DNA from 2 places in the Mycolicibacterium sp. XJ662 genome. Region 1 is predicted to be linked to the other one. Evidence: predicted binding sites of a transcription regulator. Region 1 holds the regulator's gene; the other holds the start of a gene.
The links. The regulator LexA, encoded in region 1, represses DNA repair genes until DNA is damaged. The targets are predictions, from matches to a motif close to CGAACANNTGTTCG.

Region 1 (14,649 bases):
ACGATGGTGGTCGTCGGCGCCGGGGTGATCGGGTTGGAGTACGCATCGATGTTCGCCGCGCTGGGCACGAAGGTCACCGTCGTCGAGAAGCGCGACAGCATGCTGGACTTCTGCGACCCCGAGATCGTGGAGGCGCTGAGGTTTCACCTGCGCGACATCGCGGTGACGTTTCGGTTCGGTGAGGAGGTGACCGCCGTGGACGTCGGGTCCGCGGGCACGGTCACCACACTGGCCAGCGGCAAGCAGATCCCTGCCGAGACCGTGATGTACTCGGCCGGCAGGCAGGGCCAGACCGACAAGCTCGACCTGAGCAAGGCCGGGCTGCAGACCGATGACCGCGGCCGCATCGCCGTCGACAGCAACTACCAGACCAAGATCGACCACATCTACGCCGTCGGCGACGTGATCGGGTTCCCTGCGCTGGCCGCCACGTCGATGGATCAGGGCAGGCTCGCGGCCTGTCACGCGTTCGGCGAACCCGCCAAGGGGATGACCGACCTGCAGCCGATCGGCATCTACTGCATTCCGGAGGTGTCCTATGTCGGCGCCACCGAGGTCGAACTGACCCGCAACGCCATCCCCTACGAGGTCGGGGTATCGCGTTACCGCGAGTTGGCGCGCGCGCAGATCGCCGGCGATTCCTACGGCATGCTCAAATTGCTGGTCTCCACCGATGACCTCAAGCTGCTCGGCGTGCACATCTTCGGCACCAGCGCCACCGAGATGGTGCACATCGGCCAGGCGGTGATGGGCTGCGGCGGCACGGTGGAGTACCTGGTCGACGCCGTGTTCAACTATCCGACGTTCTCCGAGGCCTACAAGGTCGCGGCGCTGGACGTGATGAACAAGCTGTGGGCCTTGAACCACTTCCGTGCCTGACGAATGTTTGCTCGCCCAGCGGGAACGCAACGAGTCAGAAATCAGTTGGAACGATAGAAGAGTTAATGTCTTGGCACCGCGGTGAGGAGACGAAAACATATGACCGACAGTCCAGGGAGTCCTGAACAGCAGTACCAGCCGGAGCAGACCGGCATGTACGAGCTGGAGTTCCCGGCGCCCAAACTGTCCTCTGCGGACGGGCGTGGGCCGGTGATGATCCATGCGCTCGAAGGCTTCTCCGACGCCGGCCACGCGATCAAACTGGCCGCGCAGCATCTGCGCGACACTCTCGACACCGAGTTGGTGGCGTCGTTCGCCATCGACGAACTGCTGGACTACCGCTCCCGGCGTCCGCTGATGACGTTCAAGACCGACCACTTCACCAGCTACGAAGACCCCGAGCTCAACCTCTACGCGCTGCGCGACAGCGTCGGGACGCCGTTCCTGCTGCTCGCCGGGATGGAGCCGGATCTGCGCTGGGAGCGGTTCATCACCGCCGTGCGGCTGCTGGCCGAACGGCTCGGGGTGCGCCGGGTGATCGGGCTGGGCACCATCCCGATGGCGGTCCCCCACACGCGCCCGATCACGCTCACAGCGCACTCCAACGACAAGGAGCTGATCGCCGACCACCAACCGTGGGTCGGCGAGGTGCAGGTGCCCGCCAGCGTGTCCAACCTGTTGGAGTTCCGGATGGCCCAGCACGGCCACGAAGTGGTCGGGTTCACCGTGCACGTCCCGCACTACCTGGCGCAGACCGCCTACCCCGCGGCCGCGGAAGCGCTGCTGGCCGAGGTCGCCAAGAGCGGGTCACTGCAGCTTCCGCTGGACGCTCTGGTCGAGGCGGGCGCCGAAGTGCTGATGAAGGTGAACGAACAGGTCGAAGACAGCAGCGAGGTCGCCCAGGTGGTGACCGCGCTGGAGCGCCAGTACGATGCGTTCGTCGCGGCCCAGGAGAACCGGTCGCTGCTGGCGCGTGACGAGGAGCTGCCCAGCGGCGACGAGCTCGGCGCCGAGTTCGAACGGTTCCTCGCTCAACAGTCCGACGACAAGTCCAGGGATCCCTTCCAGGACGGCGACGACACCCGCTAGCGCCACCCGGGCGCCCAGACCACCTCACCGTCGGGGGCGGCCGACGCGAGGAGAGCACAAAGTAGCATCGGCGCATGGCCATCGACGTGACCGTGTTGCGGGTGTTCACCGACCGCGACGGCAAGCACGGAAATCCGCTCGGTGTTGTCGACGCCGGTGCCGTGGACCCTGACGATCGGCAACGGATCGCCACCCAATTGGGTTACAGCGAAACCGTGTTCGTCGAAGGTCCGCAGCCGGGAACCAACACCGCACACGCCCGCATCTACACACCGGGCACCGAGATGCCCTTCGCCGGGCATCCGACGGTCGGCGCCGCGTGGTGGTTGCGCGAACAGGGCACCCCGATCCACACCCTGCGGGTCCCGGCCGGCATCGTCCAGGTGAGTTACGACGACGACCTGACCGCGGTCAGCGCACGTTCGGAGTGGGCGCCGGAGTTCGCGATCCACGACATCGCCTCGACCGAGGAGTTGCTGGACGCCGACCCGGCGGACTATCCCGACGACGTGAACCACTACCTGTGGACGTGGCTCGACCGGGACGAGGGGGTGGTGCGGTCGCGGATGTTCGCGACCGACCTAGGCGTGCCCGAAGACGAGGCCACCGGCTCCGCGGCCGCACGCATCACCGACTACCTCAGCCGAGACCTGACCATCGTGCAAGGCAAGGGGTCCGAGATCTACACCCAGTGGAGCGCCGAGGGTTGGGTGCGCATCTCGGGACGCGTGGTCAGCGACGGTCCCCGCCAGATCGACTGAGCGTCGGCGCCAGGGCTCAGCCGGCGGACGGCTGGGGAGCCTCACGATGGGCCCGCAGCGCTTCGATCTCGCGTTCGAAGTCTTCCGCTGAGCTGAAACCCCGGTACACGGAGGCGAACCGCAGATAGGCGACCTCATCGAGCTCGCGCAGCGGACCCAGAATGGCGAGCCCGACCTCATGGCTGGGCACCTCAGGGCCGGCCGCCCGCACGGTGTCCTCGACCTGCTGGGCGAGCAAGTTCAACGCGTCATCGTCGACCTGGCGGCCCTGACAGGCGCGCCGGACGCCGTCGACGACCTTTTCGCGGCTGAACGGCTCGGTGACCCCGCTGCGTTTGACCACCGCGAGCACCGCCGTCTCCACCGTGGTGAACCGCTTGCCGCACTCCGGGCAGGAGCGGCGTCGGCGGATGGCCTGGCCTTCGTCGGTCTCGCGGGAATCGACCACCCGCGAATCGGGATGGCGGCAGAACGGACAGTGCATCACCGCTCCTTCGCCACGCCAACACACGACTACCTGGGACGACTCCGAGCGTACCTGCGCCGCACCGCGATGGCCCAGCGCCGGGGCGAATCGGGCATACCTGGCCGAGATGTCAACGAACACCGGTGTGCGGCACCTCTTTTCAGCGCCCACGATGTCGTCAGCCGACCGGCGTGATGAGCGTCTGGCCCGCGTCCAGCACCGCGGAGTCGAGTTCGTTGAGCTCACGGATCCGTTCCACCACCGCGCCGACCGGCGCGTCCGGCGCCACCCGCGTAGCCACCTGGTTCAGCGTCTCCCCGGTGTGCACCTGCACCACCGCGAGCCGATCCGGCACCGCGGCGGGGTTACCGACGACCCCGCCGAACTGCGCGACCAGTCCGAGCCACACCGTGATCGCCGCTGCGATCAGCGCGAGAACCACCGTGGTGGCCGGGGTGATCGGGCGGCGCCGATGCGGTGCCCGCGACACCACCACACCGGTCCCCCGGTACCTGATCGGCGCCCCGCCTGGCCGCCGGGTCGGCCGCCTCCGTCGCGCGCCGGACGGCCGGACACCCGGCCTGACCGCGGGAGCCGCTGAATTCTTCCGGGTCTCGATGATCGTCATCTGCCTGCCTTCCAGCTCGCGTCATTCGCTCTTGTGTTCGAAGATAGTCGATCACATGTTCGATTAATAGAACGTGTGATCGAACTGTTGCAAACGATAGCGAGGCGGTCTGACAAATCCCGGCGCGCGAATGCCGCTCCGCTTGTTCGCGACACGCGTCGAACACATGTTTGATTAATCGTCGGTGGCGCGTTACATTCGGCGCCATGGATTCCAGCAGCGATTCCCCCGGCGATACCGACAACACCGGTGCGCGCCGACGGCCCGATACGGGTCTGACCGAGCGTCAGCGCACCATCCTCGAGGTCATCCGCGCCTCGGTCAGCACCCGCGGATATCCGCCGAGCATCCGCGAAATCGGTGATGCGGTCGGCTTGACGTCGACGTCGTCGGTGGCTCATCAGCTGCGCACGCTGGAACGCAAGGGCTATCTGCGCCGCGACCCCAACCGGCCCAGGGCCGTCGACGTACGGGGGGTCGACGACCACGTGACGCCCGCCGTCACCGAGGTGGCAGGCTCGGACGCGCTACCGGAGCCGACCTTCGTGCCGGTGCTCGGGCGCATCGCCGCGGGTGGGCCGATCCTGGCCGAGGAGGCCGTCGAGGATGTCTTCCCGCTGCCGCGTGAGCTGGTCGGCGAGGGGTCGTTGTTCCTGCTCAAGGTCGTCGGGGAATCGATGGTGGACGCCGCGATCTGCGACGGGGATTGGGTGGTCGTCCGTCAGCAGAACGTCGCGGAGAACGGTGACATCGTGGCGGCGATGATCGACGGCGAAGCAACGGTCAAGACGTTCAAACGCACCAGCGACCAGGTGTGGCTGATGCCCCACAATCCGGCGTTCGACCCGATCCCCGGTAACGAGGCGGCCGTGCTCGGCAAGGTCGTAACCGTGATCCGTAAGGTCTAGTCGGCCCGGACGAAGCCGTTCGCGCGCGCGAATTCTTCGCTGGTGAACCAGATTTCGGCCCGCGTATCCTCATAGCCCACGGTGCCGGGTAGCCAGTACCGGCCCGACTGGGTGTCGGCCTTGATCGGATAACCCTCCGGCGCGTCGTTGGAGTCGTCGAGGGGCAGGCGGAACGCCGGGTGTGCGGGCTCGGGCTCGTCGGGGTCGATGCGGGCGTGCCGGCCGGTGTCGGTCAGCGCGCTGTGTTCGGCCTCCGTGGGCACCCGCGTCGGCGCGGTGTCGACGTTGTCGGGGTCTTCCTCGTCGAACTCCGCGGCCAACGGTTCGTCCTCGGCTTCGGGTTCTGGTTCCGCGCCGACGTCGACGGGCGGTGGCGCTTCCCACGGGCTCGACGACACCGGCTCGCCGGTGGCAGCCTCGTCGCTCGGCGACGACAGCGAGTCCAAGCCCTCACGCGCGTAGCGGTCGCCGAACAGCGCCGCGTCGTAGTCGTCGCCGAACACCCCGGGTTCCGGGGCGTCCGCTGCGCTGTAATCGGGTACGTCGTCGTCTCCGGCGCTGTACAGGGGTGCGACGTCGTCGTCCCCGGTGCTGTACAGAGGTGCGGCGTCGTCGTCTGCGCCGAACCGGTCCTGCTCGTACCCGCCGTCGTCCAACCCGTCGCGGCGAAGTGCGAACTCGTCGTCACCGCCGCCGCGGCGGTTGCGCAGCGTCGCAAAGACCACCAACCCGATGAGTATCAGCGCGGGCACGATGGCCAGCAGCCACCACCAGCTCCACTGAAAACCGTTGCCGTCGTTACCGGTTGCGCCTTGCGCCGGCGGGGGCGCGGCGGGCGCGGTCGCGCCCGGTACGTCCATCCCGGCCAGTTGCGTCGCCAGGTTGGCCGGCTCGGTGGTAAACGAGTTCGTCGACCGGTCCCACGAGATGGCGCCCTCGCTGAACCGCTGCGTGATGACGTCGCCGTCCTCGGTCTGATCGGCCGTGGGAGCCCCGAGCGGCCCCTCGCCGCCGCCCAGTTCGGCCCATGCCGCGTTGATCGGGCCGCGCACGATGACCGCACCGTAATCGGGGGTCCAGAAGATGACCGGCTTGTCCTCGGCGGCGAACGTGCTCATCCGGCTGTTGGTGATGCCGCCGTCGACCTCGCCGGTGACCGGGAACCCGAGATCGCCCTCGGGCCCTCCGACACTTTCGTATTTGTCGAGCACCTGACCGGTCAGGACGTTCGCACCGGTGTCCGGTGAGTAGAAGATCTTGCCGCCTGCGAAGTTCTGGGCGAGCCCGTCGGCGCCGATGGGATACGGCGGGCCTTCGGCGGCGCCGAGCGGCCCCGTCGGCCCGCCCGCAGCCCGTCGCGCGGCGTTGATCGCGGCTACCGGGTCTTCCGGGATCTGCAGGCCCTCCAACTGGGCGGCCAGCTCCGGTGGCACGGTGGTGAAGGTCTCGGTCTTGGTGTTGTAGGTGATCTCGCCGCCGCTGAACTTCTGGCTGACGATGTCGCCCTGGTAGCGCTCGTCCTCGGTGGGCACGCCCAGCGATCCCGACGATCCGCCGAGTTCGTCCCACGCCGCGTTGATCGGTCCGCGGACGACATGCGCGCCGGTGTCGGGTGTCCAGAAGATCACCGGGTTGTCGCTGGCGCTGAACGTGGAGTTGCGGCTGTTGGGCGCGCGGCCGGGGCTTTCGTCGATCTTGGGGAATCCCAGGTCGCCTTGGGCGGCCCCGCCCAGCGATTCGTACTTCTCCAGGATCGCGCCCGTCATGAAGTGCGCGCCGGTGGCCGGGGTGAAGAACATCTTGCCGCCGGCGAAATCCTGGGCGAAGCCCTCGCCGACGGCATAGACCTCGCCCTGCCTTGGCCCGAGCACGCCGCCGTCGCCGCCGCTGGCCTCCCAGGCGGCCGTGATCGCAGTGTTGGCTTCGACCTCCGGTTGGGCCGACGCGGCCGGCGCCGTCAAGACCAACGCCGCCACCGACAACAGGCCGACGGCCAACTGGCCGATCCGCCACCTACGCCGGGTCCCATGCCCGCTCATCAGATCCTCCCGCGGTCGGCGCCTAATTCCTGATTCGGTACCGCGCCGTCAACTGTGCCGTCAAATGGCGTCAACAACGAGAGGAACACGCCGACCTTGGAGAGAAAATACCTGGCCGATGCGGGAAAGTTTCGAACACCTGCCAAGTCGTGCCCCAGGACAACGGTCGAATTTCGCGCCTTCGGAAAATGCCGCACCAGCTATTCGGCCAGGCCACAGGTGGATTTTTCGCAGTTAGACACCCAATGAACGGCCGACGATCTCCTTCATGATCTCGGTCGTGCCGCCGTAAATGGTCTGTACGCGAGCGTCCAGATAGGCGCGGGCAACCGGATATTCCCGCATATAGCCGTACCCGCCGTGCAATTGCAGGCACCGGTCGATCAAATACACCTGCTTCTCCGTCGAATACCATTTCGCCATCGCGGCCTGCTCGGCGGTCAGCTTCCCGTCGAGGTGCAGGCGGATGAACTCATCGACCATGATCCGCACCGCCGTGGCTTCGGTGGCGAGTTCGGCCAGCAGGAACCGGCTGTTCTGCTGGCTGCCGATCGGACGGCCGAAAGCCTTGCGCTCCTTGGCATATTGCAGGGTGCGCTCCAGCGTCGACTCCATTGCCGCAGCGGCGATCACCGCGATGCCGATGCGCTCCTGCGGCAGGTTCTGCATCAGGTAGACGAAGCCCTGACCCTCCTCGCCGAGCAGGTTTTCGGCCGGCACCCGCACGTCGGTGAACGACAGTTCGGCGGTGTCCTGGGCGTCCAGCCCGATCTTGTCGAGTTTGCGGCCGCGTTCGAAGCCGGCCATGCCGCGCTCCACCACCAACAGCGAAAAGCCCATCGCGCCTTTGTCCGGGTCGGTGCAGGCGACGACGATCACCAGGTCGGCGTGGATGCCGTTGGTGATGAACGTCTTGGCCCCGTTGAGGATGTAGTGGTCACCGTCTTTGACGGCGCGGGTCTTGATTCCCTGCAGGTCGCTGCCGGTGCCCGGTTCGGTCATCGCGATCGCGGTGATGGTTTCGCCGGTGCAGAACTTCGGCAGCCACCGCTGCTTCTGCTCCTCGTTGGCCAGCTTGATCAGGTACGGGGCCACCACATCGTTGTGCAGCCCGAAACCCAGTCCGCTGTAGCCGCCCGCGGTGGTCTCCTCGACCACCCTTGCGTTGTACCGGTAGTCGGGGTTGCCACCCCCGCCGTACTCCTCGGGCACGGCCATCCCGAGGAAGCCCTGCTTGCCTGCTTCCAGCCAGACGGTGCGGTCGACGATCTTGTCCTGTTCCCACTGTTCGTGGTGCGGCGCGACGTGGCGGTCCAGAAACGCCCGGTACGACTCGCGAAACAGGTCGTGCTCGGGCTCGAAAAGGGTGCGTTCGTATTGGACGACGCCGGCCATGGGGAACCTCCCGGTCGGAGTTTTGATGAATCCGCAAATTTACCCCAGCCAACCGGATGGTCGGCGGCGCCGTGACGTCGGCCACGACTGGTTTAGCGACGGAGTCGTTCGGGGAATCTGCGGGTCACACACCAACCCGCCAGGGAGGAAACAGCGATGTCGGACGACAACAAGAGCGGTCCCGAGGAAGGGATCAAGGGCGTCGTAGAAGGCGTCAAGGGCAAGGCCAAAGAGGTCGCCGGCGCGGTTGCGGGCCGCGACGACCTGTACCGCGAGGGCAAGGCCCAGCAGGACAAGGCCGATGCGCAGCGCAACGCCGCGCAGAAGGAAGCCGAAGCCGAAAGCGCCCGCGCCGCGGCCGAAACCGCTGAGAAACGCCAGGAAAGCGAACAACGGTAACGCTAGGACCCGAAGGGACGCGAAGGGCGCCGGAGCCCGCCCTTCGCGTCCTTTTCGTATTCCGATCCGCTAGAACGTCGCGTATGCGCGCAGGCTGGCCGCCAACGGGATCGGCACGCGCGCCTTGATTCTCGTGCCGTCCGCGGTGTGCTCGGTGGCGTCGATTCGCCCGTCGGCGTGCAGCTTGTTGACGAGATCGCCTCGGTCATACGGGATTGTCACGTCCACCGCCGTGTCGGTCGGGGCGATCATCTCGGCCATCCGCGACTGCAGCCGGACCAGCCCGTCACCGGTATGCGCGGAGACGAACACCGCATCCGGAAGCGCCCGGCGCAGCTGTGCCAGCGCGAGATCGCTGGCGGCGTCGATTTTGTTGACCACCAACAACTCTGGGACCGCCTGGACATTGCGGTCGGCAATCACCTCGTTGACCACTTCCCGTACGGCGTTGATCTGGGCCAACGGGTTGACGTCAGATCCGTCGACGACGTGCACCAGCAGGTCGGCGTCGACCACCTCCTCCAACGTGGAGCGAAACGCCTCCACCAGTTGGGTGGGCAGGTGTCGCACGAACCCGACGGTGTCGGTCAGCACGAACGGCCGGCCGTCGTCGAATTGTCCACGCCGCGTTGTGGGCTCGAGCGTGGCGAACAACGCGTTCTCCACCAGCACCCCGGCGCCGGTCAGCGAGTTGAGCAGGCTGGACTTGCCCGCGTTGGTGTAGCCGACGATCGCGATCGAGGGGATCTCGCTGCGCCGACGCCCGCTGCGCTGGGTGTCGCGAACCTTCTTCATGTCCTTGATGTCGCGGCGCAGCTTGGCCATCCGCTCGCGGATGCGGCGGCGGTCGGTTTCGATCTTGGTCTCGCCGGGTCCGCGCAGACCCACACCGCCGCCGGCGCCGCCCGCGCGGCCGCCGGCCTGCCGGGACATCGATTCGCCCCACCCGCGAAGCCGCGGCAGCATGTACTCCATCTGCGCCAGCGACACCTGCGCCTTGCCTTCCCGGCTGGTGGCGTGCTGGGCGAAGATGTCCAGGATCAGCGCGGTGCGGTCGATCACCTTGACCCGGACCGCCTTTTCCAGCGCGGTGAGCTGCGCGGGGCTGAGCTCACCATCGGCGATGACGGTGTCGGCGCCGGTGGCCAGCACCACCTCGCGCAGTTCCTGCGCCTTGCCGGAGCCGATGTAGGTCGCCGGATCGGGCTTGTCGCGGCGCTGGATCAGCCCTTCGAGCACTTCGGAGCCCGCGGTCTCGGCCAGCGCGGCCAGTTCGGCCAGGCTGGCGTCGGCGTCGGCCGCGCTGCCTTCGGTCCACACGCCCACCAGCACGACGCGCTCCAGCCGCAGCTGGCGGTATTCGACCTCGGAGACGTCGGCCAACTCGGTGGACAAGCCGGCGACACGGCGCAGCGCGGTGCGGTCTTCGAGGGCGAGCTCACCCGTGCTGGGTGTGCCGTCGATGGGAAATTCGGGATAGGTCATAGGCGAATCAAGGTTCGCACGGAGATCACTTTTCATGCACCTCAATTAACGCTGGGCAGCCCGCCACCATTCCTCCGATATCTCGCCGTGGGCCACCAGCACCGACGGACCGCGCAGGTAGCTGCTGGCGTCGGTGACGGTGACGGTGACCTCGCCGCCGGGTATGCGCACGTCCAGCGTGCCTGTGGTGGCGCCGGCGAACGCCAGGGCGGCGACGGCTGCGGCGACGGTTCCGGTTCCGCACGAACGTGTTTCGCCGACACCGCGTTCGTGTACGCGCATCGCCACCGCACCGTCGGCCGGCGCGGTCAGCACCTCGACGTTGACCCCGTCGGGAAACTGTGTCCGGTCGAAGGACACCGGCGCCGCGACGTCGAGTGCGGCCAACTCGTCAAGGGTCAGGTCGGGATCCACGCACGCCAGATGCGGGTTGCCCACGTCGATCGCCAGCCCGGCGAACGGCCGCCCGCCGACGATCGCCTCCCCCGTGCCGAAGTGGTTGGCCTTGCCCATCTCCACGGTGACGTTGGCGGTGGTGGCGTCCCAGTCGTGCAACACCACCGGGCGGGGGCCGGCCAGCGATCCGACGACGAACTCGTCGCGCGTTTCGAGCCCGCTGGCGCGCAAATAGTGCGCGAACACCCGCACCCCGTTGCCGCACATCTGCGCGATCGAGCCGTCGGCGTTGCGGTAGTCCATGTACCAGTCGTCGGCGTCGACGCCCTCGGGCAGGCGGTCGAGCACACCTGCGCGCTGCGCGGCGCCTGCCCGGGTCACCCGCAGGACACCGTCGGCGCCCAGGCCCCGGCGGCGGTCGCACAGCACCCCCACGGCGGCCGGTGTCAGCACCAGCGCGGCTTCGGGATCGGGCAGCAGCACGAAGTCGTTCTGGGTGCCGTGCCCCTTGGCGAACCTCACGTGCTCAGGATACGTCGCGCCACACTCGTAGAGCCGCCTCGACGTTGTCGGCGCCGGCGCCGTCGAGCCAGGTGATGCGGTGGTCGCGGCGAAACCACGACCGCTGCCTGCGCACGTAGCGTCGGGTGCCGACGAACGTCGGCTCGCGGGCCCCGGCGCCGTCGCCGCCGCCGTCCAGGTCGGCGATCACCTGGGCATATCCCAGCGCGCGGGACGCGGTGACGCCGTCGCGCAGGCCCCGGTCCAGCAGCGCAAGCACCTCGCCGACCAGCCCGTCGGCGAACATCTTGTCCGTGCGTTGCCGCAGACGTGCATCGAGAACGGTTGTGTCCCAATCTAATCCGATGATAACGGTGTCCCAGCGCGGCGCGCCGATCTCGGGAAACGACGCGGCGAACGGCTCCCCGGTCAGCTCGACCACCTCCAGCGCCCGCACGATGCGCCGGCCGTCGGTCGGCAGGATCGACGACGCGGCGTCGGCGTCCACCCGCGCCAGTTCGGCGTGCAGCGCGGCCACCCCAACCTCGGCCAGCCGCTGTTCCCATTTGGCCCGCACCGCCGGGTCGGTGGCCGGAAACGTCCACTCGTCGAGCAGCGACTGCACGTACATCATCGACCCGCCGACCACGATCGGCACCGCACCGCGGGCCGCGATGGCCTCCACGTCGGCGGCCGCGGCCTGCTGGTAGCGCGCCACGCTGGCGGTCTCGGTCACGTCGAGCACGTCGAGCTGGTGGTGCGGTATGCCGCGGCGCTCGGGGACCGTCAGCTTGGCGGTGCCGATGTCCATCCCCCGGTACAGCTGCATGGCGTCGGCGTTCACAATCTCACCGCCGACGCGTTCGGCCAACCCAAGCGCCAGCTCCGACTTGCCGGTGCCCGTCGGCCCGATGACCGCGATCGGACGCGTCATGGCTTCCAGACGCCGACGAAATAGCCGACCCCGTACGGCGCGCCGCGGTACAGCTCGGTGGCCGTTGCGGGCCCGGCTTCCATGAGCCCCGCCAGCACCTGATAGCCCACCCGGCCGACGGCGCCATCGGGCAGCCGGGCCAGCGCCGCGACGTCACCGGCGGCCAGCGCGTCGTCGAGCGCGTGCTGCGCGGGGATCGAATCCGGCTCGTAGCCGCCGGGCGCGCTCGGGGTCAGCGTGTGCGCACCGTCGGCGACGACGAGCATGCCGACCGGTTCGGCCGCCTCGTCGATGTCGGCGCGCAACGCGCGGCCGCGGGCCAGCGCGGTATCGACGCCGTGGGTCGCGGCATACACCCGCACCTCGGCGCGCGCTTCGGGGCTTACCTGACCGCGCAACCAGCCGGTGACCAACGCGCACAACGGCAGCCAGGTGGGTTCTCCGTCGACGCCCGGGCCCAGCGTGACGCGGACGTCGGCGCCGTAGCCGGCGAAGGTGCCACGCCGATCCGGCGCGACGACGGCGTCGACGCGGTCCACACCGACCGCGATCCAGCGTGCGGGCAGCGCGGCGGCCGCCGTGCGCACCGCCTGACGCAGGTCCGCCGACTCCGCGGCGGCGCCGGCGGCGAGTTCGGGAACCAGAACCGGTGCCGACGGGACGATGGCAATGGCGCTCAGCACGCCACCACGCTAATGCGATGCGGCGGGTTGACCGGCGCTGGCCGCCTCACCCCGGGCCAGCGCGCCCGTCGCGGCCACCATGACGACCACCGCGACCACCAGCGCCACCCAACCGGCGTCATCCGGGCGCAACGCCTCCCCCAGCACCACCACGCTGAGCACCGAGGCCACCACCGGCTCGGCGACGGTCATCGTCGGCAGCGACGCGGTCAGCGCCCCGGCCCGAAACGACGCCTGCTGCCACACGGTGCCCCCGATCGCCACCGCCACCAACGCGTACAACTCGGGGCTGCGCAGCAGCGCCGCGACGCCGGCCCAACTACTGAAGTCCAGCTGGGCGACGACCCCTTTGGTCAGCACCGCGAACAGCCCCCACAGCGCACCGGAGGCCAATGCCAGCAGCACCGCGCTGGCGGCGCCGGTCAGGATCCGGGCGCCGATCACGCACAGCGCCAACGCGGGTACCAGCACCGCCAGCACCGCGATCCACGTCTCCGACGATCCGCGCGCCTGCCCTGCGGTCGGGTTGCCGACGGTGATGATGACGGCCACCGACACCGCGAGCAGCACCGCCCAGGTCCACTCCCACCGCGTCACCCGGCGGTGCGCCAGCCGCGCGGAGAGCGGCAGCGCGAACAACAACGACGTGACCAGCAGCGCCTGCACCAGAAGCACCGATCCCAGGCCGAGCGCGGCGGCTTGCAAGCCGAATCCGGCGGCGGCGACCAGGCTGCCCAGCCACCACCGGCGATCGCGCAGCAACCGCATGAACAACGCGGCGTGGCCGACCGGTTCGTCGGTGACCTGATGCGCTTGTCGCTGGTGGATGACGTCGCCGATCGCGACGAACACGGCAGCGCCGATGGCCAGCAGGGCGGCGAGATCCGTCGCCTCGTTGACGCCGCCCATCGGCCTCCTTCTCGGATGTGTCCACAAGAGGCTAGAGCGTGCATCCCGAAGCCGTGCGCATGCGGCGAGGCAACCTGTTTGAATAGCGTTGAACAGCGAACAGGCGCCGCGTTGCGCGGCAGGTGCGCGGTTGCGCGCGGAGGTATGAGGAAACGGACATGACGACCAGCCAGCCCGGGGGCCCGACCCCCTCGCCCAAGCCCGCGTCGGGTTCTCTCCCGCCCAAACCCACCCCCAGACCCGGCGCACCGCGTCCGGTTCCGCGTTCCGGCCGGCCCGCCCCGGCGGTCATCGCGCCACCGGCCAGCGATCCGCACCGGTTCGGCCGCGTCGACCCCGACGGCACGGTGTGGCTGATCACCGGCTCAGGCGAACGGGTCATCGGCTCATGGCAGGCGGGTGACCCCGAGGCGGCCTTCGAACATTTCGGTCGTCGCTTCGATGACCTGCACACCGAGGTCGCCTTGATGGAGACGCGGCTGGAATCCGGCAGCGGCGACGCCCGCAAGATCAAGGCCGCCGCGGCCACGCTGGCCGAGTCACTGCCGACCGCGCACGTGCTCGGCGACGTGGACGCGCTGGCTGCCCGGTTGACCGCGATCATCGACCACGCCGACGAGGCCGCCCAGGCCGAGAAGGCCAGGCGTGAGGAGTACCGCGCCGCGCAGACCGCCCGCAAGGAGGCGCTGGCCGCCGAGGCCGAGGAGCTGGCCGCCAACTCGACGCAGTGGAAGGTCGCCGGCGACAGGTTGCGCGAAATCCTCGACGAATGGCGCACGATCACCGGGCTGGACCGCAAGACCGACGACATGCTGTGGAAGCGTTACTCGGCGGCCCGCGAGACGTTCAACCGCAGACGCGGATCGCATTTCGCCGAACTCGACCGCGAACGGGCTGGCGCGCGCCAAGCCAAGGAAGCGCTGTGCGAACGCGCCGAGGCGCTGTCGGGCTCCACCGAGTGGGGCCCGACGAGCGCCGCGTTCCGTGAGCTGCTCGCCGAGTGGAAGGCCGCGGGCCGGGCGGCCAAGGACGTCGACGACGCGTTGTGGCAGCGGTTCAAGGCCGCCCAGGACGTCTTCTTCGCGGCGCGCAACGCCGCCAGCGCCGAGCGTGACGCCGAGTTCCGCGCCAACGCGCAAGCCAAGGAGGCGCTGTTGGCCGAGGCGGAGAAGCTGGA
Region 2 (14,649 bases), on a different contig from region 1:
AGCCGTACACCGCCGAAATCACGATGTAGGGAATCAACGCGACGCCGAACACCGCGATCAGGGCGCCGTAGAACACCGCCGACATCGCCCACGCGTTGAGCACGTCGTTGGACGGATGCCACTTGCTCTTTCCGGCCCGTTCGAGCCGTTTGGCCTCCAGTTCCCAGGCCGACTTCAGCGAGCCGAACACGCTGCGCGGCAGGAACTCCCAGAACGTCTCCCCGAACCGGGCCGACGCCGGATCCTCCGGGGTGGCCACCCGGACGTGGTGGCCGCGGTTGTGCTCGATGAAGAAGTGCCCGTAGCAGGTCTGCGCCAGCGTGATCTTGCTCAGCCAGCGCTCCAGCGAGTCCTTCTTGTGCCCCATCTCGTGGGCGGTGTTGATGCCAACGCCGCCGAGGACCCCCACCGACAGCGCCAGGCCGATCTTGGCCGGCCAGCCCAGCCCGCCGTCGAAGCCCAGCCAGCTCAGGTCCGAGGCGGTGAACAGGTACGCGCCGACGATGACGCTCGCGTACTGGAACGGAATGTAGGCGTAGGTGCAGTACCGGTAGTACTTGTCGTTCTCCAGCCGCTCCATCACCTCGTCGGGCGGGTTCTGCCCGTCGGGTCCGAAGCGCAGGTCCAACGCGGGCAGCAGCAGGTAGACCAGGAGCGGACCGATCCAGAACGGCACCTGCGCGGCCACGTGCCAGCCCCACTGGTTGAACGCCCACACCACCGGCAGCATCACGAACAGCGCCGTCGGCGCGATCAGCCCCATCAGCCACAGGTAGCGCTTCTTGTCCCGCCACTGTTCGGTGGTCTGGGGTTCGGTCATATGCGTGGTCACTGCAAGCCTCCCGAAGTGAATGCCATCACGTCTGGGGTTTGACTATAGAGGCCTTCGTGTCGGTTGTCTAGACACAGACGGTCGATTTGTAAAACCTACGTCAGCGATTTGGGTGCGCTAAGGGTCGCTGAGCGAGCGTTACCGCACCGAAATCGAGTCGGCCTCCCGGCGGCCCAGCACCGAGTGGCCGCGGCTGTACAGGAAATACAGCACCACGCCGATGGCCATCCAGACCAGGAACCGGATCCATGTCACCGCGGTGAGGTTGAGCATCAGCCAGATGCACGCCACGATCGAGGCGATCGGCAGCCACGGGACGCCCGGCGCGCGGAAGCCGCGTTTGAGGTCCGGGCGCGTGCGCCGCAGCACGATCACCCCGGCCGAGACCAACACGAACGCGAACAGCGTGCCGATGTTGACCATCTCCTCGAGCTTGTCCATCGGGAACGCCGACGCCGTAACCGCGACCACCGCGCCGACCAGCAGCGTGATGCGCACCGGCGTGCCACGGGCGCCGGTCTTGGCCAGCCCGCGGGGCAGCAGGCCGTCCCGTGACATCGCGAACAGCACCCGGGTCTGACCCAACACCAACACGATGACGACGGTGGTCAGGCCGGCCAGCGCGCCGATCGAGATGACCTGGGCCGCCCAGTCCACTCCATTGGCGGCGAACGCGGTGGCCAGGTTGGCGTCCTCCCCCGCCGCGCGCAACTCGGTGTAGTGCACCATGCCGGTCAGCACGATCGCGACCGCCACGTAGAGCACGGTGACGATCGCCAGCGACGCCAGGATGCCGCGCGAGACGTCGCGCTGGGGAAACTTGGTCTCCTCTGCGGTGGTCGCGATGATGTCGAACCCGATGAAGGCGAAGAACACGATCGACGCGCCGGCCAGCAGGCCGTACCACCCGTAGCTGCTGCCCTGAGCGCCGGTCATCAGAGAGAACAACGACTGCTCGAGGCCGCTGCCGCCCTGGCCGGCTTCCGCGGGCGGCAGGAACGGCGAATAGTTCGCCGCCTTGATGTAGAACGCGCCGACGGCCACCACGAGCAGCACTACCGCCACCTTGATCACGGTGATCGCCAGGCTCACCCCCGCCGAGAGCTTCGTGCCGACCGCCAAGATGAACGTGACGAACGCGATGATCAGCAGCGCGCCCCAATCCAATTGCAGGCCAAAGACATTGACCGTGCCGCCGCCGAAGCCGAACACGGTGCCGAGATAGCTCGACCAGCCCTTGGCGACCACCGCGGCCGCCACGGCGAACTCGAGGATCAGGTCCCAGCCGATGATCCACGCGATGAACTCACCGAACGTCGCATAGGAGAACGTGTAGGCGCTGCCCGCCACCGGCACCGTCGACGCGAACTCGGCGTAGCACAGCGCGGCCAGCCCGCAGGTGGCCGCGGCGATCACGAACGAGATCGAAATGGCCGGGCCGGTGAGGTTACCCGCCGTCGACGCGGTGATCGTGAAGATACCGGCGCCGATCACCACCGAGACGCCGAACACCGTGAGGTCCCACCAGGTGAGGTCCTTGCGTAGCCGCGTACCGGGTTCGTCGGTGTCGGCGATGGACTGTTCTACCGACTTGGTCCGCCGCGTCATTGGCATTCCTTCCTGATCCGCTGACCGCAATGTAGCGAGTACCCTCTGCTCAATGGGGCGGACTGCCGAACACGCGGTTGTCATCGGGGCCAGCATCGCCGGCCTGTGTGCGGCGCGGGTGTTGTCGGACTTCTACGACCGGGTGACGCTCTGTGAGCGCGACGAACTGCCCGATGCGCCCGCCAACCGTTCTGCCGTCCCGCAGGGCCGGCACGTGCACCTGCTGATGGCGCGCGGCGCCCAGGAGTTCGAAACCCACTTCCCCGGACTGCTCGACGGCATGGTCTCCGAGGGTGTGCCGATCCTGGAGAACCGGCCCGATTGCATCCACTTCGGTGCGGCCGGTCATGTGCTCGGCACCGCGCATCGGCTGCAGAACGAGTTCACCGCCTACGTGCCCAGCCGCCCGCAGTTGGAATGGCAGATCCGCAAACGGGTCTCGGCGCTCGACAACGTCGAGTTCATCCACGCGGCGGTCACCCAACCGCGCTTCGATTCCGCGCGCGAGCGGGTGACCGGGGTGCACCTGGAATCGGGCGCGGTGCTGCCTGCGGATCTGGTGGTCGACGCGACCGGCCGCGGTACCCGGTTACCGGTATGGCTGCAGAACTGGGGTTATGAGCGGCCCCGCGAGGACGTCGTGTTCGTCGGCATCGCCTACACCAGCCAGCGCGTCCAGGTTCCCGACGGCCTGCTCAGCGAGAAGGTCGTCGTGGCGGGCGCGTCGGCGGAGCAGCCGCTGGGAATCGGCATGCTGCTCTACGAGGACGGCATCTGGAACATCACCACGTTCGGTGTCGGCAAGGTCGCGCCGCCACAGGACTTCGCGCAGATGTGCGCGTTGGCCGACGAGATCCTGCCCGCCCACGTGGCATCCGCGCTGCGGCGCGGCACCCCGCTCGACGACGTCGCCCACCACAAATATCCGGCCAGCCGGTGGCGCCGCTACGACAAACTGCAGCGCCTGCCGGGCGGCATCCTGCCGTTCGGCGATGCCGTGGTGAGCTTCAATCCCACGTTCGGCCAGGGCATGTCGATGACGTCGCTTCAGGCCGGGCATTTGCGGCGCGCCCTCGAGACGCCGGGCGCCGACGTGGTCCGCGAAACCCTGCGCGCCACCGCCAAGACCACGTTTCCGGTGTGGACCATGAACGCCATCGGCGACCTGACCATGCACCGGGCCACCGGGCCCTCACCGTGGTGGTACAAACCGGTGGGTTCGCTGTTCGACCAGTTCCTCGGCGCCGCCGAGACGGATCCCGTTCTGGCCGAATGGTTCCTGCGCCGGTTCAGCCTGCTCGACAGCCTCTACATGGTGCCGTCACCGCGCCTGGTCGCCCGCACGATCCGTCACAACATGCGGCTGTGGCTGGCGCAGAAGCGGGCCGTCAAAGAGCCGGTAATCTTCGAAGCGATGAGAGAAACACGATGAGCGCGGGGCTGTTCGGGCTCCTCGACGACGTCGCGGCGCTGGCCCGGCTGGCGGCCGCGTCGGTCGATGACATCGGCGCCGCCGCCGGACGCGCGACGGCCAAGGCGGCCGGCGTCGTGGTCGACGACACCGCGGTGACGCCGCAGTACGTGCAGGGCATCACCGCCGACCGCGAACTGCCGATGATCAAGCGCATCGCGATCGGGTCGTTGCGCAACAAGCTGCTGTTCATCCTGCCCGCGGCGCTGCTGCTCAGCGAGTTCCTGCCGTGGCTGCTGACCCCGCTGCTGATGATCGGCGCGACGTATCTGTGCTACGAGGGCGCCGAAAAGGTATGGGGCCGTGTGCTCGGCCACGACGACCACGCCGTGCCGGCCACGGCGGTCGGCGGTGATGTCGAAAAGCAGATGACCGCAGGCGCGATCCGCACCGACTTCATCCTGTCCGCGGAGATCATGGTGATCGCGCTCAACGAGGTCGCCGGCGAACGGTTCTGGCCCAGGTTGATCATCCTCGTGGTGGTCGCGTTGGTCATCACCGCCGCGGTCTATGGCGTCGTCGCGGCCATCGTCAAGATGGACGACGTCGGGCTGAGCCTGACGCAGCGGACCTCGGCGGCCGCGCAGAAGATCGGCCGGGGCCTGGTCGCCGGGATGCCCAAACTGCTCGCCGCGCTGTCGGTAATCGGCACGGTGGCGATGTTGTGGGTGGGCGGCCACATCCTTCTCGTCGGCACCGACGAGGTCGGCTGGCATGCCCCCTACGGGCTCGTCCACCACGCCGAGGAGTTCGTCCGCCACGCCGCCGAAGGTATCGGCGCGCTGACGAGTTGGCTCGTCAACACCGCAGCATCAGCGGTGATCGGCCTGGTTGTCGGGTCCGTGGTGGTCGCGGTCATGCACGTGTTGCCGTTCGGCCGCGACGACAAGCACTGAGCCGTCAGATTCCCACGGTGGAACGGAACAGCTTCGTCGGTTCCGAGGCGACCAACCGGATCGGGCCGTCGTCGGCCGACACCCACGCCGCCGAGCCGCGCTGAAGCGTCACCTTGCCCGACTTGGCGTGCACCACCGTCGACCCCTCCGTGCACAACAGGATCTGCGGGCCGTCGTTGCGGGTCGGCGCGTCGATCTCGTGGCCGAGCTGGTCGCCGTCGATGCACAGCACCGACACCGCGAATTCCGGTGCGGGCGTGTCATAGACCAGCTCCATACCGCCTTCCATGCTGTCCCTGGCTATTTCGGGACGGATGACCACATCGGCCGCGGGGGTGAAGTCGAGCACCCGCAGCAGCTCGGGCACGTCGACGTGTTTGGGGGTGAGCCCGCCGCGCAGCACGTTGTCGGAGTTGGCCATCACCTCGACGCCCACCCCCTCCAGGTAGGCGTGCAGGTTGCCTGCGGGCAGGTAGATGGCTTCGGCCGGTGCCAGGCTGATCCGGTTCAACAGCAGCGAGGCCAGCACACCGGCGTCGCCGGGATAGCGCTCGCCGAGCTCGAGCAGGGTCTTGGCCTCGGCGGCGAACTCGCGCTTACCCGAGCGCACGTAGTTGATGGCGCCGTCGAGCACCGCGGGCACCAACGCGTCGATGTCGGGCTGCGGCGCGGTGATCCAGGTGGTGAACAGGGCGCGCAAACCGTCGGCGTCGGATTGGCCGCCGAGCAGGTTGATGAACGGGTCCAGGGCGCTGACGCCCAGCGCGCGCATCAACTCGACCGTGCGCCCCGCCGGCCGGAACCCGGCCAGCGCTTCGAATTGCCCTAGGGCGACGAGTATTTCGGGTTTATGGCTGGGGTCGCGGTAGTTGCGGTTGGGTGCCGAGATCGGGATGCCTGCCCGCTCCTCGCGGTGAAACCCCTCCACCGCCTGCTCGGCGCTCGGATGCGCCTGCAGCGACAGCGGTTCGTCGGCGGCGAGCACCTTGAGCAGAAACGGCAGGCTGTCGCCGAACCGGCTGCACACCGCCGCGCCCAGTTGGCCTTCCGGATCCTCACTCAAGGTGTCCAGCAGCGAGCGCTCACCGTCGTCGGTCTGCAGCCACGCCGGGTCACCCGGGTGGGCGCCGAACCACAGCTCCGCCTCGGGATGTGCTGTGGGGCTTGGCCGTCCAGTGAAATCGGCAATCGCGGTCCGCGAACCCCACGCATAGGTCCGCACCGCGCCACGTAGCAGGTGCACTTGCTTAACCTCGAACCAGTTTCAGATAAACGGCCGTCATCTCCAACCGCACCGCCAGGGTCGCCAATTGCCGTTCGGGGCGGCCGTTACCGGAGGTCGGGGCGCCCTCGCCGTTGGGCGCCTCCGGCACGTCTTCGGCGTCGAGCACGTCGACGTCGTCGAGCCCGCTCACCCGCGCCACCACGACCTGCCGTTCGGCGTCGGTGGTCAGCGCGAAGGTCCGCACCCGCTCGGGCAGCGGGCCGTCGATCTCTTCGTCATGGAACAACGGGTCGACGCCGGGTACACCACCGAACCCGGCGCGCAGTGCGGCGACCGTGTCGGCCAGGCCGGCCGCCGCGACCACCCGGTGCGCGACGCGCAACATCACCGCGGCGCCGTGCCGCGCCAACGCCAGCGTCGCCGGAGTGTCACCGGCCAACACCACCTGCCGGTCGGCCATGCGGTCGGCCAGCGTCTTGGCGGGATTGGTGAACAGCTCATGGGCGGCGCTGTTGCGGAACGCCTCGGCGTCGAGTTCATCGGCCAACGCCTCGAGGTCGACCCGCATGCTCGGCTGCACGACGGACAAGATCGCCAACCCGGCGGCGAGGTAGCGCACCAGGCTGAACTCCTCGGGCACCCACACCCGCGGCGCCAGCGCGACGGCGCGGCCCGCGACCACGTCGCGCAGCGGGCCCTCGAACGGCGCCACCACCACGACGCGGGCGCCGCGATGCAGCGCGGTGGCCGCCGCCGACACCAGCACCGGGTCACCGGCATCGTCGCCCGCGACGACGAGCACGTCCAACGCGCCGATCCAGGGCGGCACCTCCGCCGCGACGACGATCGGCGCGGTCACCGACCCGCCGACGGCGGCGGCAAGCAGCGCCCCGCCCGTCTGGCCGTTGCCGCGATCGGCCAGCCAGATCAGGGTGCGCGGTGGTTGTTCGGCGCGCAGGCCGTCCAGTTCGCCCTCGGCGAGCGCGGCGGCGGTCGCGCGCACCTGCGCGCCGGCCATCGACGCCGCGCGCAGCAAACCGTCCCGGTCGGCGGCGAGCAGACCGTCCACATCGTCGAGGTCGACGGTGGCGCGCGTCGCGTTCACGTGACGGCCCCTGACTCCTCGGGCATCTGAGCGTCCACGGTCTGGGAGACCTGCCCGACGATCGTGTCGATCTCCTCGACGGTGCGGGCCTCCACGTTGAGCCGCAGCAACGGCTCGGTGTTGGACATGCGCAGGTTGAACCAGCTGCCGTCACCCAGGTCGACGGTCACGCCGTCGAGGTGGTCGATCGATTCGATCTGCGGGCCGAACGCCTTGAGCACCTCGTCCACGCACGCCTCGGCGTCGGTGACCGTGAAGTTGATCTCGCCGCTGGCCTCGTAGCGCTGGTAGTCGGCCATCAACTCCGACAGCGGCCGGTCCGCTTCGCCGAGCGCCGCCAGCACGTGCAGCGCGGCGAGCATGCCGGAGTCCGCGCCCCAGAAGTCGCGGAAATAGTAGTGCGCGGAGTGCTCGCCGCCGAAGATGGCGCCGGTGTCGGCCATCAACGCCTTGATATAGGAGTGCCCGACGCGGGAGCGCACCGGTGTGCCGCCACGCTCGGCGACCAGTTCGGGCACCGCCCGCGAAGTGATCAGGTTGTGGATCACCGTCGCGCCGATCTCGCGGCCCAGTTCGCGCGCGGCGACCAGCGCGGTCACCGCCGACGGCGACACCGGGCGGCCCAACTCGTCGACGACGAAGCACCGGTCGGCGTCCCCGTCGAAGGCCAGCCCGATATCGGCGCCGGACTCGACGACATGGGCCTGCAGGTCCAGCAGGTTGGCCGGGTCCAGCGGGTTGGCCTCGTGGTTGGGGAACGTGCCGTCGAGCTCGAAGTACATCGGTTCCACGGTGACCGCCGAGATCGGGCCGAGCACCGCGGGTGTGGTGTGGCCCGCCATCCCGTTGCCCGCGTCCACGGCCACCTTCAGCGGACGCAGATCGGTCAGGTTCACCAGCGACCGTAGGAACTCGCCGTAGTCGGCGAGCACATCGCGGTCGCTGATCGTGCCCCGCGGGCCGTCATGGCCGGGCACGCCCGCGATGACCTCTTCGCTGATGGCCGAGAGCCCGGTGTCTTTGCCGACGGGTTTGGCACCGGCCCGGCACAGCTTGATGCCGTTGTAGGCGGCCGGGTTGTGGCTGGCGGTGAACATGGCGCCGGGACAATCCAGCAGACCCGAAGCGAAATAGAGCTGATCTGTCGACGCCAGCCCGATCCGTACGACGTCGAGACCTTGGGCCATCACACCCTCGGCGAAGGCGGCGGCCAGCGCCGGTGAGCTGGCCCGCATGTCGTGGCCGACCACCACCTGCGACACCTGAGATTCTGTGTCGCGAACCAGCCGCGCGAACGCACCGCCGACGTCGGCGACGAACGCGTCGTCGAGTTCCTCACCAACCAAGCCACGCACGTCATAGGCCTTGATGACGCGATGAACCGCCGCGGCGGGCCGAGACATATAGCTCCTTGTGACGTGGACTACTGGCGCCAGCCTAGCCGTCAGACGCTGCCTGCACGGCCGCTACTCCGGGCCGGGCCGGCTTCGAGGTGACTCAATCGGTGGGGTCGGGCAACACCCGCAGGTGGCCCCGGCGGCGCCCGTTGGATGCAGGCCGCTTCGTCGGCGGCGCCACCAGCGTGCCACCGGACGTCGGAGTGGTCGGGTCGGAAAAGCCGGCGGCGACGCCGTTGACCGGAGGTGCGACGTCGCGTCCCTCACGGACCGCCTCGGCCAACGCGACCAGATCGTCTTCGTCAGGGTGCGACGGCAGCGGTCCGGCATGGCGCACCAGCTCCCAGCCGCGCGGCGCGGTGATCCGGCCGGCGTGCACCACGCACAGGTCCCACGAGTGCGGCTCAGACACCGTGGCGAGCGGGCCCACCACCGCGGTCGAGTCGGAGTAGACGAAGGTCAGCGTCGCGACCGCATAGTGAGGGCACCCGGGCCGGCAGCAGCGACGGGGAACGTTCACGCACGGAAGGCTATCGCGGACGCACCCGGCAAGCTGCTGGACACGCGCAGTGCCCGGACGGCCGATCTCCAACCGTTACGATCGTGTCCGTGGCCGAACGGGCACGTATGCGATCGCGCCGCGGCCGGGAGATGCGCGGGCCGCTGCTTCCCCCAACCGTGCCCGGCTGGCGCAGCCGCGCCGAGCGATTCGACATGGCGGTGTTGGAGGCCTACGAACCGATCGAGCGGCGCTGGCATGAGCGGCTGTCCGCGCTCGACGTGGCGGTCGACGAGATACCGCGGATCTCGCTGAAGGATCCCGACACCATGCAGTGGCCACCCGAGGTGGTCGCGGACGGCCCGATCGCGCTGGCGCGGTTGATCCCGGCGGGCGTGGACGTGCGGGGCAATTCCACTCGGGCCCGAATTGTGCTGTTTCGCAAGCCGATCGAGCGACGGGCCAACGACACCGTCGAACTCGGCGATCTGTTGCATGAAATTCTGGTGGCTCAGGTGGCCACCTATCTGGGGGTCGAACCTTCTGTCATCGACCCGACGATCGACGACGAGTAGAGCGCGCGGACTAGATGATGCCGCGTTTGAGGCGGCGGCGCTCGCGCTCGGAGAGCCCGCCCCAGATGCCGAAACGTTCATCGTTGGCCAGCGCGTAGTCGAGGCAGGCGTCCTTCACCTCGCAGCCCTGGCAGATCCGCTTCGCCTCCCGCGTCGAGCCGCCCTTCTCCGGAAAGAACGCCTCCGGATCGGTTTGAGCGCACAGTGCGCGCTCTTGCCAGAGGTCGTCCTCGGGAGTCAATGGCGGCGCAACATCAATTGGGTCGGGTACCAGACTCAATTGCGGACGCGTGGGCGTCGCAGCCGGTGCCGGTCCGATATTGGTGTGCGGCGCGCTGCCTACTGAGCCGAACAGTCGGTCATCGAACGGAACCACACGATCGAAATGGCCTTGCTCAAAAGACATCTTCCCGCCTCCTCACCTGATCTCGTAGATCCCTTGAAATGGAGCCTCGCTGTTGAGATGTGGCCATCCCATTCGAACAAGTGATCGAATCTCGGTCTGCGACACCGGAACCGGCAGGCCAACCGCGAAATGACACTGCTGTGATTACACACGCGTTAGATGCTGCGGTCAAGCGTTGGAACAGAATTTCATACCATTCCGTGACCGATTCTCGGCGAGTCGTTGATCGGCGTGTCTGTCACACCCGCCCCATTGCAGTGCTCCTGCGCGAACCGCTTCGACCGCGACGGCCTACTCTCGTTCGATGTGAAGGTCACGGTTCTGGTCGGCGGGGTCGGCGGTGCGCGGTTCCTGTTGGGCGTGCAGCATCTTCTCGGGCTGGGCCAGTTCGGCGACGACTCGACCAACGAGTTGACGGCGATCGTCAACGTCGGAGACGACGCATGGATGTTCGGTGTGCGGATCTGCCCGGACCTCGACACCTGCATGTACACCCTCGGCGGCGGCATCGACCCGGAGCGCGGCTGGGGCCATCGCAACGAAACGTGGCACGCCAAGGAGGAACTCGCCGCCTACGGCGTGCAGCCGGACTGGTTCGGGTTGGGTGACCGCGACCTGGCCACCCATCTGGTGCGCACCCAGATGCTGCGGGCCGGTTATCCGCTGTCTCAAGTCACCGAGGCGCTGTGCAAGCGGTGGTCACCCGGGGCGCGTCTGCTGCCGGTGACCGATGACCGCAGCGAAACCCACGTTGTCATCACCGATCCCAGCGACGGTGAGAAGCGCGCCATCCACTTTCAGGAGTGGTGGGTGCGCTACCGCGCGCAGGTGCCCACGCACAGTTTCGCGTTCGTCGGCGCCGATGCCGCCACCGCAGGCCCGGGTGTCGCCGAGGCGATCGCGACGGCGGACGTCGTGCTGCTGGCACCTTCCAACCCGGTGGTCAGCATCGGCGCGATCCTGGCCGTCCCCGGCATCCGTGCCGCATTGCGCTCCACCCCGGCACGGGTCATCGGCTACTCCCCCGTGATCGGCGGAAAACCGTTGCGCGGCATGGCCGACGAATGCCTGTCGGTGATCGGGGTGCAGAGCACCTCCGAGGCGATCGGCCAGTACTACGGCGCGCGTTCGGGCGTCGGCATTCTCGACGGCTGGCTGGTGCACGAAGGTGACTCCGCCGCGATCGACGGCGTCGAGGTGCGGGCGGTGCCGCTGTTGATGAAGGATCCGGCGACCACAGCCGAAATGGTGCGCGCCGGGCTGGATCTGGCCGGTGTGAAACCGTGACCGAACACGGATCGGCGGCCGCGGTCGAACTGCTGCCCGTGCCGGGACTACCGGAGTTCCGGCCCGGTGACAACCTGGCGGCGGCGATCGCGACCGCGGCACCCTGGTTGCGCGACAACGACGTCGTCGTCGTCACCAGCAAGGTGATCTCCAAGTGCGAAGGCCGTATCGTCGCCGCACCGTCTGACCCCGACGAACGTGACGCGTTGCGCCGCAAGCTCATCGACGCCGAGGCCGTGCGAGTCCTGGCCCGCAAGGGGCGCACGTTGATCACCGAGAACGCGCTGGGGCTCGTCCAGGCGGCCGCCGGCGTTGACGGTTCCAACGTCGGGTCGACCGAGTTGGCGCTGCTGCCCGTCGACCCCGACGGCAGCGCGGCGGCCCTGCGCACCGAACTGCGTGAGCGCCTCGGCGTCACCGTCGGCGTGGTGGTCACCGACACCATGGGCCGGGCCTGGCGCAACGGCCAGATCGACGCCGCGATCGGCGCCGCGGGCCTCACCGTGCTCCACGGCTACGCCGGGTCGCAGGACCGGCACGGCAACGACCTGATCGTCACCGAGATCGCGGTCGCCGACGAGATCGCCGCGGCCGCCGATCTGGTGAAGGGCAAGCTGACCGATATTCCGGTCGCGGTGGTGCGCGGGTTGTCGCTGCCCGACGACGCATCCACGGCCCGCACCCTGCTGCGGCCCGGCGAGGAGGACCTGTTCTGGTTGGGCACCGAGGAGGCGATCGCGCTCGGCCGCTCCCAGGCCCAACTGCTGCGCCGGTCGGTGCGCCGCTTCACCGCCGAACCCGTCGCCGCCGGCGTCATCGAGGCCGCCGTCGGCGAGGCACTCACCGCCCCGGCGCCCCACCACACCCGGCCGGTCCGGTTCGTCTGGTTGCAGGACCGCGCCCGGCGGGTTGCGCTGTTGGACCGGATGAAGGACAAGTGGCGCGCGGACCTGCGCGCCGACGGCCGACCCGAGGACGCCGTCGAGCGCCGGGTCGCCCGCGGCCAGATCCTGTATGACGCACCCGAAGTCGTGATCCCGTTTCTGGTTCCCGACGGTGCGCACAGCTATCCCGATGCCGAGCGCACGGCGGCCGAACACACCATGTTCACCGTCGCGGTCGGAGCGGCGGTGCAGGGGCTGCTGGTCGCGCTCGCGGTGCGCGGGGTGGGTAGTTGCTGGATCGGTTCGACGATCTTCGCGGCCGACCTGGTGCGCGACGCGCTCGACTTGCCAGAGGATTGGGAGCCGTTGGGCGCCATCGCGATCGGATACCCCGAAGAAGGCCCGGCCGCTGCCGGACCCCGTGATCCGGTGCCCACCGACGATCTGCTGGTGCGCAAGTGAGCCTGCATGCTTCGGCGGTCGAGACGCTGAGCCGTTGGCACACAACCGATCCCGGTCAGGACACGCTGCGCCACGCGGTGCTGGCGTTTCTGGCCGCGCGTCCGGACGGTTGCCTGCGCGAGTGCGTGCCCGGCCACATCACCGGATCGGCGCTGGTGCTCGACCACACCGGAACCCGCGCGCTGCTGACCCTGCATCCGCGGGTCGGCCGCTGGCTGCAACTGGGTGGACACTGTGAGCCCTCCGATTCCACGATCGTGGCGGCCGCGCTGCGGGAGGCGGTCGAGGAGTCCGGGATCGACGGGCTGGCGATCGATCCCGACCTGGCCGCGCTACACGTGCACCCGGTGACGTGTTCCTTGGGTGTGCCGACGCGCCACCTCGACATGCAGTTCATCGTGCACGCACCGGCAGGCGCCGAAATCGCCTGCAGCGACGAGTCGTTGGATCTGCGCTGGTGGCCGTTGGACGCCCTGCCCGACGACTGCGACTTCGGCTTGCGGCAATTGGTGATTTCGGCGCGCAAATGGACCCGCACGGGGCGTTAGCGCGCCGAAATCGCAAGTTAGACGTCGGTGGAGAAGCGGATGCCGCCGTCGGGGATCGTCACGCCCGGCCACACCCGCGCGCCGCGCAACAACTCACAGCGCGCACCGATGTCGGCGCCGTCGCCGATCACCCCGTCGCGGATCAGCGCCCGGGGGCCGATGCGGGCACCGAAGCCGATGATCGAGCGTTCGATCACCGCGCCGGCCCCGACCTTCGCGCCGTCGAAGATCACCGCCCCGTCCAGCCGTGCGCCCCCGGCGATTTCGGCGCCGCGGCCGATCACCGTGCCGCCGATCAGCAGCGCGCCGGGTGCCACGCTCGCGCCGTCGTGCACGAGGTCCTCGCCGCGGGGCGCGCCGAGCGCGGGCGACGGGGCGATGCCGCGCACCAGGTCGGCCGAGCCGCGCACGAAGTCCTCGGGGGTGCCCATGTCACGCCAGTAGGTGGCGTCGACGTAACCGCACACCCGCAGGCCGTCGGCCAACAACCCGGGAAACACTTCCCGCTCCACCGAAAGCGCCCGCCCCTTGGGGATGCGGTCAATCACCTCACGCTTGAACACATAGCAGCCGGCGTTGATCTGATCGGTTGGCGGATCCTGCGTCTTCTCCAGGAACGCGGTGACCCTGCCCTCGGCGTCGGTCGGCACACAGCCGAACGCGCGGGGATCACCGACCCGCACCAGGTGCAGGGTGACGTCGGCGTTGTTCTCCTCATGGGAGTTGAGCAGTGCGCGCAGGTCGGCGCCGGACAGCACATCGCCGTTGAAAACCAGCGCGGTGTCGTGGCGCAGTTTCGACGCCACGTTGGCGATGCCGCCGCCGGTGCCCAACGGTTCGTCTTCGACGACGTAATCGATCTGCAGACCCAACTTGGAACCGTCACCGAATGCCGACTCGAAGACCGCGGCCTTGTACGAGGTGCCGAGCACGACGTGTTCGATGCCGGCGTCGGCGATCCGGGACAACAGGTGGGTCAAAAACGGCAGGCCTGCCGTGGGCAACATCGGCTTGGGCGCCGAGAGCGTCAGCGGCCGCAGCCGCGTGCCGAGCCCACCGACCAGTACGACGGCGTCTACCTCTGCCGGATTCACGCTAACGCCGTCCTTTCCCGCGGTTGCGTTGCGAATTGCGTACCACCAGCCCCCCGCGCGCCGCGAGGGCCCCCTTGATGGTCCAACGCAGCGGACCCTGCCACCACCTCGGATACCGATCCGCGAGGAAAGTGTAGGTGCTGGTGTGGTGGGCGGCCAAGTTGCGGGCCGGGTCGCGGCCGGCCGCGTGGCCCTTGTCGTGCAAAACCTCGGCGGCCGGCACATAGACGTTCTGCCAGCCGGCCCGGCCGAGGCGATCACCCAGGTCGACGTCCTCCATGTACATGAAATAGCGCTCGTCGAAGCCCGAGATCTCGTCGAACGCCGCCTTCCTCAGCAACAGGCACGAGCCCGACAGCC

Region 2: a site for LexA is predicted at 10,088-10,101, ahead of cofD (2-phospho-L-lactate transferase). Genes of this name have one in related genera too.

The regions. Positions count from the first base shown of each region.
Region 1 is NZ_JBEFTL010000004.1:404,693-419,341, reverse strand. Features, by position in the region: partial or broken gene sthA (Si-specific NAD(P)(+) transhydrogenase) at 1-879, shown strand, start outside; gene ABQE93_RS15560 (proteasome assembly chaperone family protein) at 979-1,968, shown strand; gene ABQE93_RS15555 (PhzF family protein) at 2,043-2,729, shown strand; gene nrdR (transcriptional regulator NrdR) at 2,746-3,213, opposite strand; gene ABQE93_RS15545 (LysM peptidoglycan-binding domain-containing protein) at 3,374-3,823, opposite strand; gene lexA (transcriptional repressor LexA) at 4,030-4,731, shown strand; gene ABQE93_RS15535 (LGFP repeat-containing protein) at 4,728-6,770, opposite strand; gene ABQE93_RS15530 (acyl-CoA dehydrogenase family protein) at 7,005-8,165, opposite strand; gene mbp1 (microaggregate-binding protein 1) at 8,322-8,564, shown strand; gene hflX (GTPase HflX) at 8,634-10,049, opposite strand; gene dapF (diaminopimelate epimerase) at 10,095-10,967, opposite strand; gene miaA (tRNA (adenosine(37)-N6)-dimethylallyltransferase MiaA) at 10,972-11,880, opposite strand; gene ABQE93_RS15505 (class III extradiol ring-cleavage dioxygenase family protein) at 11,877-12,563, opposite strand; gene ABQE93_RS15500 (DMT family transporter) at 12,573-13,472, opposite strand; gene ABQE93_RS15495 (DUF349 domain-containing protein) at 13,631-14,649, shown strand, end outside.
Region 2 is NZ_JBEFTL010000002.1:155,297-169,945, forward strand. Features, by position in the region: gene ABQE93_RS08015 (alkane 1-monooxygenase) at 1-820, opposite strand, end outside; gene ABQE93_RS08020 (amino acid permease) at 971-2,440, opposite strand; gene ABQE93_RS08025 (FAD-dependent oxidoreductase) at 2,493-3,872, shown strand; gene ABQE93_RS08030 (DUF808 domain-containing protein) at 3,869-4,807, shown strand; gene manA (mannose-6-phosphate isomerase, class I) at 4,812-6,050, opposite strand; gene ABQE93_RS08040 (TobH protein) at 6,055-7,137, opposite strand; gene ABQE93_RS08045 (phosphomannomutase/phosphoglucomutase) at 7,134-8,540, opposite strand; gene ABQE93_RS08050 (DUF3499 domain-containing protein) at 8,635-9,054, opposite strand; gene ABQE93_RS08055 (metallopeptidase family protein) at 9,186-9,608, shown strand; gene ABQE93_RS08060 (WhiB family transcriptional regulator) at 9,619-10,014, opposite strand; gene cofD (2-phospho-L-lactate transferase) at 10,321-11,301, shown strand; gene ABQE93_RS08070 (coenzyme F420-0:L-glutamate ligase) at 11,298-12,647, shown strand; gene ABQE93_RS08075 (NUDIX hydrolase) at 12,644-13,195, shown strand; gene ABQE93_RS08080 (mannose-1-phosphate guanylyltransferase ManB) at 13,213-14,289, opposite strand; gene ABQE93_RS08085 (glycosyltransferase family 2 protein) at 14,291-14,649, opposite strand, start outside.